4 regions of the Lysinibacillus sp. CTST325 genome follow, and region 3 is predicted to be linked to each of the others. Evidence: riboswitches for the same ligand, from Rfam matches in the RefSeq annotation. Region 3 holds a riboswitch; each other region holds the start of a gene.
What was found. Region 3 has a riboswitch for thiamine pyrophosphate ahead of thiW (energy coupling factor transporter S component ThiW). Riboswitches for the same ligand answer to the same signal wherever they lie in the genome.

Region 1 (4,216 bases), on a different contig from region 3:
GCAATCTTAATGCCTGAAAAAATCGCTGGGTACGCATAGGGCCATTCAAGCTTCCAAAAGGTTTGTGCTTTCGTTGCCCCAATCATTTGGAAATAATGCTTCAGCTCAGGTGAGGTTTGACGGAAGCCATCCATTGCTGAAATAACAATTGGGAAAAAGCACACAAGACAAATAATAATGAGCTTTGGCAATAAACCAAAGCCAAACCAAATGATTAAGAGCGGTGCTAGGACGAGCACAGGGACATTTTGTGACATAATAAGAATAGGATAAAATAGCTCCCGCACAAACGTAAAACGATGTAATAGCACGGCAACAGTTAACCCGCACAATATTCCAATGGCAAGTCCTAGAAGTGCTAACTGAACAGTCGCTAACGCATGCGGCACAAATGTCTCATACGTTTGAAAGCCTTCTTTCAAAATGGCACTTGGTGTAGGCAATAGCCAATGTGGCACATCTGCAAAACGAACAATTAGTTCCCATATGAATAAGAGGAAGGCGATAAAAATTATCGTCCTTCCTTGTTTAACAGCTTGCTTCATCACTGGTATTTCTCCGTTAACGTATCCATTGTAATACCTGATGGCTGATATAAAATTTTCACCTGCGTAATGACATTGATCGCGCCAAGTTCAATCATCTTGTCATTCATTTTTTCAATGATTTGTAGTAAAGTCGATAGCTCACCCTCCATTGTCGTTTCTAACGGATGAACTTCATATTTCACCCCTGATGCGTCGATAACCGCAATCGCTGCATCGACAAATGGGATCACATCTTCATATTTTTCAGTTTTCGGGATAATTTGTACACTTATTAATGAGTTTGCCATACTACTTCGTCTCCTTTTTTGGTAAAAAGTCGTTTGTAAATGCTTGTTTTGCGTTAAATTCGCCCTCTAAAACTTTGTTGTCTGTCATCCATTTCGCGTAGTTTTCCCAAACAGATAGCTTTTGCTCGCCCCATTGTGCAGCGTCGTCTTGATACTTATCCGCTAGCCATTCCTGACTTTTATGGACAAGGTTCTTATCTAAATCAGGTACCGCTTCTAGTAAAATATCAGCCGCTTCATTCGGGTGACTGATCGCATATTCATAGCCCTTTGCTGCAGCAGCGACAAATGCTTTTACCGTCTCAGGATCATCCTTAATCATTTTTTCATTTGTAGCGAGTACAGGTGTGTAATAATCTAACTGATCACTATAATCTGTTAAATATAGCATGTTTAGTTTTTCGCCACGCAGTTCGGCTTCAATACCTGTCCAAGCATAATAAATCCACGCAAAATCAATATCTTTTTTCATCATTGTGAAGAAGTCTAAATCGCCTGCATTGACAATATCTAACTTATTAATATCTGCCTTTTTTGATTGCATTAGTGATTGCAGTACTGCCTTTTCAAGTGGTGCACCCCAGCCACCGTATGTTTTACCTTCAAAATCCTTAGGTGACGTGATGCCTTTGGATGCAATGGACGCGAAGCCAGAAGTATTATGTTGAATAATCGCCGCGATCGATACTAAAGGTACATCTTGCACACGTGCCTGTGTAATCCCTTCCTGATAGCTGACGCCAAACTGAGCCTTCCCAGACGCCACAAGCTGATCTGCACCCGCTTCGCCAGGTAATAAAATATCGACATCTAAGCCCCGTTCCTTAAAGTAGCCAAGTTTTTTCGCTACATATAAACCTGTATGATTTGTATTCGGTGTCCAATCAAGAACAACTGATACTTTCGTTAATCCCTTATTATCCTTTTTAGTCTCTTTTTCGCTACAGCCCACTAAAGTTAAAAGTGCAGCCATAAGGACCAATAACCATTTTTTCATGCTGAATCCTCCAAGTAAGTAGTGTGAAAGTGTTCATGAATGAATGTTTTTACAAGAAGAAACCATTCACGGTCTGTTTACACGTAAGGTATGTGCATGCAACAAAAGTCTGAAAACATAAAAAACGCCTAGGATTCCTCCCAGACGTTTTGTTATCAATATCAAAAACTTTTACTTTTTGAATAGATGTTCCCTACGCTGGTACGAGCCAAATCAGGTTCAAAGGGTTAGCGTCTATCGGACACAATCTCAGCTGGCAACACCAGCCCCCCTACATTCTTTCCATATGAACTTTTCGTGATTATTATACCCATATCTATTTGGAAATGACAAGGCTCTGTTTGCAAATAGCGCTGAATTATTATTTTATAGCCTTATTTCTAATCCTTTTTTTGAAATATATTTTTCATTCACACCAAATAACTGCTATGGCGCTTCCTTTGTAAAACGTACTTTAGGAGAGCTAGATAATATTTTCAGACTCCATTGAAATAGAGGCTTCATGCTTAAAATGTCAGTTCTACTTTTTTTAAAGACTCAATTTTAAAGAATAATATCCCTTCATTTAAGGAATTCCATTATAGCTAACTATAAAATTCAAAAAATCCCATCAATATATTGACAATGGAAACAAATTACAATAAAATTTGATTGATTAATCAATCATTTATTATGAAAGGAATATCTAAATGGAGACTAAACTTACTAATGATGAAAAAAAGAAAAGAAAAAGATCTACTATCCTGAACGCCGCCATTAAATTATATAGTGAGAATGGTTTTGCAGAGACAAAAGTTGCCGAAATAGCAAAGGAAGCTGGTGTTAGTTTTGGTACCGTATTTACATATTTTGATTCAAAAGAAGTACTTTATGAAGTAGCTATTTTGGAACCCTTGGAAGAAATCAAACCGTATTTTATCGAGATAGAAAAACACTTTAAAGGTGAGCCTCTTACAGTTATTAAGGAAATGATAGATTGTCATGTACAACTTTTTGCAATGAGAATTGAATTTCTACGCCTAATTCAGCAGGTTCTTGCAAGACCTGAACGGTTTCCGAAGCTTTATAAAGAACTAGATGATTTTGCAAAATTATTTAAGGCCTCTATTTATCCGATTATTGAATCAGGACAAAGGCTTGGTTCCTTTTATGAAGAATCACCTTCATTAATTGCTGAATCATACTTATCCATCTTAAACGGAATGCGTTTAACGTTTATTGATGAATATACAAACGAGACGCGGAAGGATATATCGAGACAAGCACTGAGATTATTTGGGCCTATCGCTAATAAATAAGCTCCTCCCCCTTTGCCCGGCCATCACTTGTAGATAATAAGGTTAAACAAGTTAAACATAAAAGAGAGTCAAAGAGACACTTCCTAATAGGATAATCAATAGATAACCCCCAACTGAGACACCTGAAGATTCTATCGGAAATAGTTCATATTTAATATATTTAGGAGTGATTATATGAAATTGAGAGATATCCATCCCAACATCAAACTTCGCCTAGTCATGCAATTTCTAGGCGGTCTTATTTCTATGGCTGTTATACCTTTTCTGGCAATTTATTTTACTCAAAATATCGGAGCTACTAAAACGGGTATTATTCTTATAATAATAGTGATTAGCGGAGTTATTGGAGGGGTTATCGGAGGACATGTTTCAGATAAAATTGGGCGAAAAAAAATAATGATTTATACTGAAATTGGTTTATTACTTTCGTATCTGTTTATAGCACTTTGTAATTCTCCTTGGTTTAACCTTCCTTATATTTCTGCGGCATTCTTCATCATCACTATGTTTTGCGGAGGGATGTTTCAGCCAGCCGCACAAGCTATGATGATTGATGTTACTAATTCCGAATCGAGAAAGCTTGTATTTACAATTAGCTACTGGTTGGGAAATTTATCAACCGCAATTGGAGGAATCATGGGGGCATTTCTTTTTAAAAACTACTTATTTGAACTATTTATTGGGATTTCACTTATCTCTTTATTATCTGTATTCGTGACTATTTTCTTCATCTCAGAAACCTATTCACCAGAACCTTCACCTAAGTCTTCTCTTCATAAGAAAAAATTTTTACCAGTAGAGTTGTTTCAAACTTACTCAACCGTTTTAAAAGATAAGCTGTTTATGTTTTATATTTTAGGAGCAATCTTGATCTTTACATTGGAACAGTCTTTATCCAACTATATTGGGATTCGCCTTGAAAAAGATATACCCCAACAGTCAGCTTCATTGTTTGGCATAGATTTCATCGTAGACGGCACTAAAATGCTTGGATTTCTCCGAACAGAGAATACTATTCTTGTAGTTCTCCTATCAAGTATTGTATTATTCTTATTTAAAAAATACAGTGATCGCTGGACTCTTGTT
Region 2 (4,216 bases), on a different contig from region 3:
ATTCCATTATTTTGATATTATCTATCCAAGTGTATTTATCTGGTCCTATATTGGGGTCGCATTACATAATGGTTTTGATGAGCTACTTGTGTCAACTGCAGCCTTGTTTTTATGCGGAGTGCTACTTGTCGGTATATTATTTATTAAAAAAAATCCTGCCCACCAAAAATAAATTGGTTAGCAGGATTTTTAGCTTTTTTATTGTTCATCTAGAGAAGTTAAAATAATTGGTTTGTCTTTAGTAACGATAATTGAATGCTCGATTTGAGCAACTAATGATTTGTCTGGCGTAACGAATGTCCAACCATCACCAGACTCTACAATATGCTCCGCTTTCGCTGAGATAAATGGCTCGACTGCAAGCACCATGCCTTCTTTCATAATTGTAGAATCCCAAGCATCATAGTAGTTTAAAATATGATTTGGCTCATCGTGTAAAGAACGACCTAAACCATGACCTGTTAGGTTCATAATCACTGTTAAATCATTGGCATATGCCTCACGCTCAACAGCTTTACCGATTTGGTTTAATTTTGATCCAGCTTTTACTTTTGTCATCGCACGGTCGAAAGCACTTTTAGCTACGCTACATAGCTTTTCTTTATCCTCATAGCCTTCACCAACTACAAATGAAATGCCCGTATCAGCAAAGTAGCCATTTAGTGACCCAGATACGTCTATATTTACGATATCTCCCTCGTTAATCACACGTTTACCTGGAATACCATGTGCGACTTCCTCATTCACACTAATACATGTGTATCCTGGGAAATCATACTCCCCTTTAGGTCCAGAAATTGCTCCTGCTTCAGCAAACATACGACCTGCAATTTCATCTAATTCAAGTGTTGTTACACCTGGTTTTGTAGCAGCCTTCATTGCCTCACGAATTTCAGCACAAATACGGCCGATTTTTTTAAATGCTTCAATCTCTTCTTGCGTTTTTACAATCATTTTTAACGTCCCTTTCATCTAATGTCTACTACTTAATATAACATAACTTTCTATGCTTAAAACGCTAAACGCTTTAAATATTATATGCCATCATAAATTGTAAAGTGCTGAAAAACAGGCTCCTCATCAAAAGGTTGGGAATAACATTCCTTAAAACGTATGTATATAAGTTGATTGGAGTGGAGGCTGGGCGACACCTTGGGGATTAGCGTCACAGATGAGACCCTGGAGCGAGCAAATAGGGGAACGAAGGCTAAGAGCATCACATCCTGTGATAACGCCTTCGTGACCAACATCGTGTTGGCCCAAGCGGCTCATCGGACGCCCCCAGGAAGCTTTGCTCTGTGCGAAAGCGAAGCGTCAGCAACAATTGTTTTATCTGCGCGAAAGCGAAGCGGCAGCGGCAATTGTTTTATCTGCGCGAAAGCGAAGCGGCAGCGGCAATTGTTTTATCTGCGCGAAAGCGAAGCGGCAGCGGCAAAGCGCCCAGCCGGAACGGAAATCAACCTCACGTTATGGTGAGGATTTAAGAAACAAAAACCCTCCACTCATGTGAAGGGCATAATCGTTATGATTTTCGTTGCATTAATTGAGGTGCTGCCGTAAATAGCAGAACACCGACAATTGCTGTTAAAATCGTTGCTGGTAGCATATATGTTCCATTATAGATGATTGAATAAATCCACGCATTTTGATCGCCAGCATACTCTGAGAAAAATACAGCGCCCGCAATGGTATGTGCTGCATAACGTAAAAAGCCTGCTAAAACCGTTCCTACAATAATATAAAGCGCCATTTTCTTTTTGTTTAAATCTTTGGCAGCATCGAGCACTGGTCGGCGAACAACGGCCGCCAAGCCTACTACTGTAAAGGCAACGCCATAATCAAGTAATCCTTGTAGCCAATGTATAATATAGGCACCAAACATTGTTTGCATAACACCAATAAGTAATCCCGTTGTCAGACCAGGAATAAGGCCCCAGCGGAATGCTATTAAAATTATTGGCACCATCACTAGACTAACAGAGCCACCTTGTGCCCATACTTTAAAGGAAACCTGATCTAACACAAGGCCAATCGCTGCGAATATCGCAATTTCCACAAGCATTAAAAGTTTTTTATTGTCCATAAATATTCTCTCCTTTGTTCCGATGTAGGATACAAGAGCAGGAATAGAAATCAGTTGGCAAATATGTCCCTATCTGGCATCAATAAAGATAAAAAACGATGCCAGGACAGAGCCTCACATCGTAAAAGTGTCGGTTTCTATCCACAATCCCTACGCAAGTGTTAACTTACAGGTTCGAAGAGTCAAGGCATTACGTGCCCAGTCTCAGCTGACATCATCAGCTCCCCTTGTGGTCGTTACATCTTAATTTAATTGAACAACCTCATTGTACGCAAACACTGTTACGATTACAACCTCTTCCACATTATTTTTTTTGAAACTTTACTGCTTTTCATGCGTAAATATTAAAAAAGGAGGTACAACTATGGAGAACCAAAAAATTTTATCTGCCTTTAGTTATCTCAGTGTTTTTTTCGCACCCTTTATTGTGCCATTAGTCGTTTACTTCGTTTCTAAAGATAGTGCGGTAAAGAGTCACTCTATTCGAGCACTTATTTCACATTTAATTCCAGTCGTATTCGGAATAGTATTATTTGCAGTCTTTATTTTCTCAACTTTATCATTCAACACCAATTTTGATCCAAATTCAGATAGTAATAATTTTCTTATCATTTGGTTTGTTTCATTCGCAATTTACATTCTCGCTTCATTAGGAGTCGTTATTTGGAATATTATTCAAGCTGTTCGCGTCATCCGATAAGTTTCATTTCAACCTTGAACAGACAGTACTTAAGGAGCTGTTATTTTGTGAAAGTATCTAAAGTTGTTAAAACCGCTGTAAAATTAGCACCTATCGTTATCCCGATTGTCAAAAAAGTAATCGCTGCAAAAAAAGGAACAAATCCTAACGTAACTAAAAAATAACAAAAGGCGTATTTCCATATAACGGAGATACGCCTCTTTGTTATTTCACTTCAAAATATGTTTGACTATGACCGTTCATTGCTTTTTCGACATGCAACACAGCAGGCATTGTAGCTTTTAACTCTGCAACGTGTGAAATGACTCCAATCATGCGTCCGGAATCTTGTAAATCAATAAGCGTATCAATCGCCTTATTTAATGCTTCTTCATCGAGAGAACCGAAGCCCTCATCAATAAACATCGTTTCAATGCGGATATTACCTTGAAAGCTTTGAATGACATCTGCCATCCCAAGGGCAAGACTTAAAGACGCATTAAACTTTTCTCCCCCTGATAATGTTTTCACATCTCGTAATTGATCTGTATAAGCATCATACACATCTAGTCCAAGCCCACTTTGCTTGGCATGCTTTTCTAAACGATCTGAACGTCGTAGCTCAAATTGACCGTTGGATAAATGATAAAGCCGGATATTCGCTGCCTCTGTAATTTTATCTAAATAATTGATTTGAATATAACGCTCAAAAGACAGCTTTTTCACATTCTGTCCATTTAACATTGCATAGAGCTCTTTCACTCGTCCCGCCTCTTTTTCAAGTAAACGAATCTCCTGTTCGGTCTCCTCAACTTTTTTGATAAAATCTGCACAAGCCTTCGCAAATCCTTCCATCTGTTGCAATACTTTGAAGGCTTTCTCATATGTGACACGAAGCATTTCTAACTTTTCTTCCATTACCGTTAAATCTTGCTTCTCTTGTCCTTGAAGATGCTTCGCTCCCTCAGTAATTTGTACCTGTAATGTGTGGATTTGCAATGCATAATCATTGCAAGCCTTCCGTAAAGCTTCTATTTGCAACACACTACGCTTCCCAGTAGCAAATTCATCATAGCTTTCAAAGCCTGCTTCCGTCATACTTACTGAAAATTGCTCACGCTTTTCATCCATTTTCAGCTTTAATTCCTCAAAAGCCTGTTTCGCTATTTCTACGTTCATTCTAGCATTATTTGCTGCTTCCTTGGCGAACTGCAGGTTTTGTTGACTAAGATTCCATGCAGTTTGTAATGCAACCTTTTGTGAACTTTTATCAGCAATCGCCTGCTTCAACGCTTGTAGTGTCGTAAGATTTTCTGGAATATGCTTTTGCTGCTCTTCCACAATTGCTTGTTGTTTAGTTAATTCCTTCGTCTTTTCAACTAAATATTGTTCTAGTTTTATTTGCTTTTCTTGTAGCTGCTCCAGTCGTGCACGATGATCCTTTTGTTGCATGC
Region 3 (4,216 bases):
CATACTATATATTTGGAGGATCAAACATGGCCAATATAATGAATTCTTTTGGTTTTCTAAGTTTTAAATTAGCAGAGGATTTGGAGGGAAATCTCGAAAAATATATTAGCGAAAAATTTCAAATGAAATCTAGAGAAGTCGGGATCATGATTGCTGTAAAAGAAAAAAAGCTTAGTCAAATTCAAATAGGGCAGATATTAAAGTTGGATAAAAATAGTGTCCGCTTTTTTATCGATGGTCTAGAAGAAAGAAAGTATGTTTATAGGGAGAAAAATCCAGAAAATAGAAGAGAGAATTTAATATGCCTTACGGAACAGGGTGAAAATTTGGCAGAAGAATTGTTGAAGACCCTTTCGATTTCTGAGAATGAAGTTTTAAATGTACTTTCATTGGAAGAAAAAGAGCAATTGAAAAGCATTTTGACAAAAGTATATGAAAATCGTGAATAGGGTTTAACTTCTTTCGGCAACCTGCTGAAATAGAGGAACTCAGTCTAAGAACGCCACGTCCTGTGGCAACGACTGAGTGACCAACTTCGTGCTGTCGCTTCGCTTTCGCACAAAAAACATTTGCAGGCCTAAGCACAAAGCCTAATCCGGAAGTTAATTATGCCGAGGCATAATTGATAATCTTATTAATAAAAAAGAAAGAGTGATGAGAAATGAAAGCTGTAGAGGTTATGAAGGAGTATTTAAGAAGAGCGCAAGAAGAGGGCCAAGATTTATCTGATATGTATGCAGATCATGGAGAATTAAAAAATTTTAAAGGTGAAATTTTTAAAGGAAGAAAAGAAATACAAAACTTTTACACGTCACCTATGCCAAAAGGCTTTAAATTAACTATCCAAAATATTGAAGGTGATGATACAGAATGTATTGCTACAGTTTCAACTACTTGGGATGGTTTGCCAAACCCAGTGATTTTGGAAGAAAGGTTGATTCTTGAAAAGGAAAAAATAAAATCGTTGGCGATGATTCCAAAATAAAAGGGGACGGAAGCTTATGTCATTATATCCTAATAATAATCCACTTCCTGTGGCTGAAAGGGAGACGAAATATTGGATTGGCGTGGTATCTCTTAATCATGTGCAAAAAGGGGTTGAGGGAGGATTCGGCCAGTTATGCCATGGTAAAGAAAGACCTTTGAAACGAATGACAAAAGGAGATTGGATCATTTATTATTCTCCTAAAAAAAGTCTAGAAGACAATGAGCCTGTTAGAGCATTTACCGCAATTGGAAGAGTAAAGGACGAACGAGTATACGAGTTCCAAATGGCGGAAAATTTTATTCCTTTTAGAAGAGATATAGACTTTTATAAAGAAGCAAAAGCTGTGCCAATAAAAAGAATCTTAGATTATTTAGAATTTGTAGAGGATAAATCGAAATATGGCTATAAATTCAGATTCGGTCATTTTGAAATAAGCAAAAAAGACTTTTTATTAATTGCTCATGAAATGGGATTACCATTGAAGTATGGGTGAATTTGTTTGGAACAAAAAACGTTACTTTCTTGATTAATTGTCATTAAGGAAGTAACGTTTTTAAATTGCTGTAAATCAAGTTATTTAAGCTGAGTGTTAAGGTTAGTTACAAATACTGTCTTACGTAAATTGCTAGCAACGACGATGCCTAACATTGCACCAATAGTACTTGATGTTAAAAAAGCTGGCATGAAAAATAAAGCAGCAACGGATGTCCCCATTAATAAATGTGCGTAAGGTACTGCAATAAATGACGCAATAATACCTGTGCCAAACATTTCACCGACACCTGCTAGCCATTGCTTGCCACTGTATTTATAGGCAAGAGCTGCACACAGAGCGCCAATAACACTGCCAGGTATAGCTAATAATGAGCCTGTGCCTGTTAAAATACGAATAATGGCTGTGACAAAGGCGACCATAACAGTAGGCACTGGTCCAAGAATGATAGCACCGATAACATTAATGGCATGCTGGACAGGGTAGGCACGCGCAATTCCCGTTGGTATTGAAACGAAGGTAGAGCCTGCTACGGCAATTGCTACTAATAAGGCCATGATTGTTAATTTTCGAATTGACATAATTTCCACTCCTTTGAAATGTGAATTTTATAGTTATCGCCGCTAAACTGGAGAGTTCCGCCGGTAAACAAGGGAGTACCGCCGCTAAAACGTGAAAAAGCCGCTTCCTAAAAACAATAGGAAGCGGCCCTGCATTTACATAACAAAAAGCAAGTGTCGCCACTTCCCTCCGCTAGTGTGAACTAGATCAGGTTCAAAGGGTCCGTATATGATCATATACGTCTCAGCCTTTTAAAGACTCCCCTAGTGGTAAGAATTTAACTTCTTTCAGCAGGTGTCCAAACATCTGTACCTGTCGCTATGCTTTCGGTACAAAAGACATCCGCTGAAATAGAGGAACTCAGTCTAAGATCGCCACGTCCTGTGGCAACGACTGAGTGACCAACATCACGTTGGCCCAAAGCCTCCGGCGGATGTCACGGATTTTGAAAGGAATGAATTGTGCTCGCACAATTCAAAATCCGGACGCAATTACGCCAAGGCGAAATTGATTTGTTAGTTTTTCTCATAAATAATGTAGCATACTACTAAAAATAGTCAATAACTTTTCAGACTATTTTGTATCAGGATGCATAAGGTGTGGTGCTTTTTTCATTGTCCAAATTAGGGCAAGGAAGAAACAAGCCATTAAAATAATAGACCCGAATATATAAGGACTGTTCATATTCCAATCGAATAATATACCTGCTAGAGCTGGACCAATCATATTACCAAGACTCATATATGCATTGTTCAGACCTGCTGCAAAGCCTTGTTCATTTTCAGCAAGCTTTGAAATCAGTGTGTTGACAGCTGGACGAATCAATGTCGTAGCTGTAGAGAAGATGGTCGCTACAATTAAAATAAGGGCAAAGCCAGATGCGAATAATATTAAGAAAATCGAAATGGCTGCAATAAATAAATTGACTAACACTACTTTCATTTCGCCGAAGCGATTAAACAGCGGTGTAATAACAAACATCTGCACAACAACACCAAAAGCGCCACCCACAACTAATATGATGGCGATATCAGTAGGTGTGTAATTAAACTTATCTGTAACAAATAATGATAATGTTGTTTGGAAGTTAGCAATCCCGAAAGAGAATACAAGCATGATAACTAGCATGACAAAATAAGGCATTCGGACTGAACGGGCCATCTGCTTTGCAAGATTATCCTGCTTCTGCGCTTTTTTCGCTGTGTTCGGTTTTGTAGCAGGTAATAAAAAGAACGATAAAATAGCTGCTAAGATAGCTGCACATCCAGCAGTATAAAATGGGAAATGCAAACTAACTTTTGAGAGGAATCCACCGATACCTGGTCCAATCATAAAACCAAAGGACATTGCTGCCCCTATCATCCCCATGCCTTTTCCTCGTTCCTCGTACGTTGTGACGTCAGCCACAAATGCCATTATAGGAGGTGCCACAAATGCAGATCCAAGGCCACCTAAAAAGCGTGCCAAGAAGAGCATCCACACATCTGTAGAAAGTCCGAATCCAATTTGTGCAAGTCCTGTTACGATAAGGCCGAAAATAATGAGATTTTTACGACCGTATTGATCGGAAAGATTCCCAGCAATTGGAGAAAATACGAATTGTGCTAAGGCGAACGTTGCAATCAACATGCCAAGTATTTGTCCTGCAGCACCAAATAGTTTTAAATACTCAGGCATGACAGGAATAATAATTCCGATACTCCCCATTGCGATAAACATATTAAACATTAAAATATACAAAGCCGCCTTATTAGACTTCTGCTGGGTCATCGAATACCCCCTTCTTTAATCAAATATACTACAGTCTACCACAAGGCTTGTACGTTTGCTATTGACTATAAGTCTGAAATAGACCCCGAAGCTTATTTCCAGCTATACAACCAAAAAGCTGTTCTCAATTAACTCGAGAACAGCTTCAAATGGTTTATCGAATACTCATTTTAAATTCTAAAAACAGCTCATTGTATTTACCTAAATAATCAGGGCCTAAGTTTTTATAAACTTCTAATGTTTTACGCTGTTCTTCAGAAGGATAGAAGCGCTTATCAGATACAACTTCTTTATCCATTAATTTCATCGCTGCAATATTAGGGGTAGAATAGCCTACATAATCAGCGTTTTGAGCACCTGATTCAGCTTTCAACATAAAATTAATGAAGGCATGTGCACCATCA
Region 4 (4,216 bases), on a different contig from region 3:
TATAGCCAGTTCGACATCATCGTTGACGATAAACGGAACATGATACTGGTGACAGAGCTTTTGACATTTGCGAGCAAAATCTTCATAGGCTTGCCCAGTTAGTGTATTTGGTCCTTTTTCACGATATTGAAACATAGTAATTCCAGATTGCAGAGCTTCCTCTAAAACGTTTAATGGTTCTTGTTTGAAAACATTACTTGTACCCATTATAAAATATAGCTGTAGATCGTCACGTTTCATGAATGATCACCTCGCAGGAATTCTTCAAGTTTTGATAAGCAAAATGATTTGTAGGACCATGGCCCTTGCCAATAGATAAATCATGAGTTATTGCTAATTGAATAAATTTTTTAGCTTCCTCAATCGCTTCTTCTAAAGGTAGTCCGCGACCAAGAAAAGCAGTTAATGCAGCGGAAAACGTACAGCCTGTACCATGCGTATTTTTTGTTGCAATACGAGAGGACTGCATGGAAAATGAACGACCATCTTGGAAAAATACATAATCAGTAGCATAACATTTATCCTCTAAATGACCGCCTTTAATAATGACACATTGAACGCCCATTTGTAATAAGATTTTAGCTGCTTCTTTAATATCTGTTAAAGAATTGATTTTCCTTCCAGAAAGGGTTTCTGCCTCAGGAATGTTCGGTGTTACGATTGTTGCTAAAGGTAGCAAACAACTGCGTAATGCCTCAATTGCTTCTTGCTGTAATAAGCTTTCGCCACCTTTTGCAATCATGACAGGATCTACAATAAGCGGAATATTTATTTCAGCTAAAATCTGTGCAATTGATTGAATTATTTCCGAGGAAAACAGCATTCCGGTTTTAACAGCACTTATTGAAAAATCCTCGACTAGCGCTTGAAGTTGTTTCTCAACAAAACTAACTTCAATTGGTAAGACATCCGATACACCAAGTGTATTCTGAGCAGTTAAAGCTGTAATAACAGACGTTCCAAACACCTTTAATTCCTGAAATGTTTTTAAATCAGCCTGTATACCTGCACCACCACCACTATCAGAACCAGCAATTGTCGTTACAATATGCATCATTGTTCACCACTCTTGGAAAGGCGATGTAGTTCATTCAATACTGCAATTTGAAAATCGCCAATGTATGGAGTAGAAGAAGCAGCTTGTTCTGCCACTTTTTTATAAAGCGATAATGTTTCTATTATTTGGTCAAATGGTTTATTTCCCGCGACGTAGGAAGCACAACAAATTGCACTCAATAAGCAACCTGTTCCAGTAACTTCTGTCATTTGTGAATGTCCACCTGTAACCCATTGCTGATGTTCGCCATCAGTAATAAAATCCTTTTCACCGGTCACAATAACGATACAATTGTAGAGTTGAGCTACTTTTTGTGCCTCAACTTCTAAAGAAATTGAACCACTACCACTATCTACGCCTTTTTGTTGCCATTCTACATCGGCTATAGCTGCAAGCTCTCCGATATTACAACGAATAGCCGCAAAATTTATTTCCTCGAGTAATTGTTGTACCGTTTGTTTCCGATAAGTTGTTGCACCTGCAGCAACAGGATCTAAAATAACGGGAATGCCAAGAACATTTGCTTTTTTTCCAGCAAGTAACATTGATTCTTTCATTCGCTCATTAAGGGTACCGATATTTATCAATAAGCCTGAGGCAATTGCGACCATTTCTTCCACCTCATGACTATCATCAGCCATAACTGGTGAAGCGCCTATTGCTAATAAGCCGTTAGCTTGAAAATTAGCCACAACATAATTAGTAATGCAATGAATAAGTGGGTTTTGTTTACGGATAGTATGAAATACCAATTGAAGTCCTCCTTGTTGGATGGACGTAAGCGTGCAAAAAAGGCTCTTTGTCGTGTAGAAAAAAACACGCAAAAGAGCCTTTCATCAGTAAATAGATGTGAATTGCTCCCTACGTCAGTATTAACTAACAGGTTCAAAGGGTCAGGTTTTACCTTCTCAACTCTAAATGAGTCCCCCTGCAATCTTGCTTTTAGTTGACCAAAATGTACCATATTATTCACTCGTGTTCAATAGGGAGTTTTTTTCTTCATTGTGAAAACGGCACTAAAGCTAAGTCGAAAGTGATAGCACCAATACGTGACTGATGCCATATAGCAGAGCATGATAGTTGTCACGACTTTAATGAATTGGAGTGAATTCCATTGAAAATGATAAAAATTGAGTTTTATAATGAGCGTAATAGAGGGGGCATTTGCCATGAAAAGAGAAGATTTAATCGCACCAGAATGGTATAACATTTCAGAGGAAATTGAAAAATATGCACAGGATTCTACTAAAAATGCATTATTAGTTTATAACGAAGATGAGGAAATTCAGTACTTAACATATCAAGCTTTACTTGAAAAGGCGAACCAGGCAGCACATGTATTTACATCTCAAGGTTTAAAAAAAGGTGATGTTATTTTAGTTATGGTGCCAAGATCAGTTGAAGCGTATATCGTTTATATTGCTGCCTTAAAGGCAGGCTTAACCATTATACCTAGCTCAGAAATGTTGAGAACTAAGGATATTGAATATCGAATCAATCATGCCGATGCAAAAGGCGTTGTTGCATTTGAGCCTTATATTGAACAATTCGATAATGTGGGAAATTTACAAGAAATACAGCAATTTGTCATTGGTCATGCACATGAACCTTGGCAGCCGTTGCTTGAAAAAATGCAAAATCAACCTACGACTTACATAAGTTCTACACCGACTAAGAGTACAGACATTGCATTTTTAGCTTATACGAGTGGTACAACAGGCAATCCAAAAGCAGCGGTTCATACACATAGCTGGGGTTATGCGCACTTGCGAACTACTGCTCCAAATTGGTTAGGAGTACAAGAAGGTGACATTGTTTGGGCTACAGCAGCACCAGGATGGCAAAAATGGATTTGGAGTCCGTTCCTTGCTACTTTAGGAAGTGGTGCAACAGCATTTGTTTACAAAGGTCACTTTGATGCGGCAACATATCTTGCATTGCTTGAAAAATTCAATATTAATATTTTGTGTTGCACACCGACCGAATACAGATTTATGGCAGGTCTTGAAAATTTACAAGACTTCAATTTAAGTACAGTACGTCAGGCTGTGTCAGCGGGTGAACCTTTAAATAGTGAAGTGATCAAAGTATTTTCCGATGTCTTTCATTTACAAGTACGTGATGGCTATGGACAAACAGAGAATACCTTACTTGTTGGAACAATGGTAGGGATGGAGGCTAGAATGGGCTCAATGGGGAAACCTACTCCGGGTAATACTGTTGAAATTATCAATGATTTTGGAAATCCTACAGCAATTGGAGAAGTTGGAGATATTGCTGTACACTGTGAAACACCTGCGTTATTTAAGAAATATTTAAACGATCCCGAACGTACAAATTTACAATTTAGAGGCGATTGGTATATTACAGGAGATCGTGCATATAAAGATGAAAATGGCTATTTTTGGTTTGAAGGACGTGGGGATGATGTCATTATTTCGTCTGGGTATACGATAGGACCATTTGAGGTAGAAGATGCGTTATTAAAGCATCCCTCAGTAAAAGAAACTGCCGTAGTCGCAAGTCCAGATGTAATTCGTGGAAATCTAGTAAAGGCATTTGTTGTGCTCTCTGATGGAGTAGTTGGTGATGAAGCGCTAATTAAAAAACTACAAAGCCATGTGAAAACTTTAACAGCTCCTTATAAATATCCTCGTGTAATTGAGTTTGTTACGGAGCTACCAAAGACTACATCAGGCAAAATTCGTCGTGTCGAATTACGTGAGCAAGAAAAAATTCATTATATTAATCATCGTTAATTTCCTAGGAAATAATGTCGAAAATCAAAGTTCTTGCTTTTTTTATGAACTTTGATTTTTTTTTTAATATTAGATACTGTAGTATAGGTTGAATAGGTTGAATTGCTTAAAGCTTTTGCATAGTATTGGTTAGATACTGAAATTTGGAATTGATATTTGTTGAAACGCGTGACTTGTTTATAAGTGGATTGGAATTTGGAGTCTAGGCACTCCTTGGAGATTTGCGTCATAGATTTAGACCCGAGTGAGCCGAGTAGAGGAGACAAAGGTTAAAAGCATCATATTCTGTAATAACGATGTGCTTTCGCAAAAAACTCTATTGCCCCAAGTGTTCAGTCGGAACAGAGATCAACCCCCATGTTATGGTGATAAGCCATATTATTGCAATAAGTATGAAACA

Region 1: linked by a shared signal. The riboswitch ahead of ACYQ73_RS06365 (ABC transporter substrate-binding protein) and the one ahead of thiW (energy coupling factor transporter S component ThiW) in region 3 are both predicted to bind thiamine pyrophosphate.
Region 2: linked by a shared signal. The riboswitch ahead of thiT (energy-coupled thiamine transporter ThiT) and the one ahead of thiW (energy coupling factor transporter S component ThiW) in region 3 are both predicted to bind thiamine pyrophosphate.
Region 4: linked by a shared signal. The riboswitch ahead of thiM (hydroxyethylthiazole kinase) and the one ahead of thiW (energy coupling factor transporter S component ThiW) in region 3 are both predicted to bind thiamine pyrophosphate.

Annotation. Positions count from the first base shown of each region.
Region 1 is NZ_BAAFHO010000002.1:187,813-192,028, reverse strand. It holds gene ACYQ73_RS06375 (ABC transporter permease) at 1-545, opposite strand, end outside; gene ACYQ73_RS06370 (thiamine-binding protein) at 545-835, opposite strand; gene ACYQ73_RS06365 (ABC transporter substrate-binding protein) at 837-1,832, opposite strand; TPP riboswitch at 2,006-2,115, opposite strand; gene ACYQ73_RS06360 (TetR/AcrR family transcriptional regulator) at 2,522-3,130, shown strand; gene ACYQ73_RS06355 (MFS transporter) at 3,305-4,216, shown strand, end outside.
Region 2 is NZ_BAAFHO010000014.1:76,625-80,840, reverse strand. It holds gene ACYQ73_RS22940 (hypothetical protein) at 1-172, shown strand, start outside; gene map (type I methionyl aminopeptidase) at 199-954, opposite strand; gene ACYQ73_RS22930 (hypothetical protein) at 1,105-1,272, opposite strand; gene ACYQ73_RS22925 (hypothetical protein) at 1,325-1,510, shown strand; gene thiT (energy-coupled thiamine transporter ThiT) at 1,523-2,083, opposite strand; TPP riboswitch at 2,213-2,321, opposite strand; gene ACYQ73_RS22915 (DUF4870 domain-containing protein) at 2,448-2,783, shown strand; gene ACYQ73_RS22910 (AAA family ATPase) at 2,988-4,216, opposite strand, start outside.
Region 3 is NZ_BAAFHO010000001.1:843,475-847,690, reverse strand. It holds gene ACYQ73_RS04235 (MarR family winged helix-turn-helix transcriptional regulator) at 27-449, shown strand; gene ACYQ73_RS04230 (hypothetical protein) at 680-985, shown strand; gene ACYQ73_RS04225 (EVE domain-containing protein) at 1,002-1,481, shown strand; gene thiW (energy coupling factor transporter S component ThiW) at 1,562-2,062, opposite strand; TPP riboswitch at 2,210-2,317, opposite strand; gene ACYQ73_RS04215 (hypothetical protein) at 2,320-2,463, opposite strand; gene ACYQ73_RS04210 (MFS transporter) at 2,616-3,812, opposite strand; gene ACYQ73_RS04205 (ABC transporter substrate-binding protein) at 3,967-4,216, opposite strand, start outside.
Region 4 is NZ_BAAFHO010000006.1:130,690-134,905, reverse strand. It holds gene thiE (thiamine phosphate synthase) at 1-240, opposite strand, end outside; gene thiD (bifunctional hydroxymethylpyrimidine kinase/phosphomethylpyrimidine kinase) at 230-1,054, opposite strand; gene thiM (hydroxyethylthiazole kinase) at 1,054-1,809, opposite strand; TPP riboswitch at 1,899-1,997, opposite strand; gene mbcS (acyl-CoA synthetase MbcS) at 2,227-3,816, shown strand.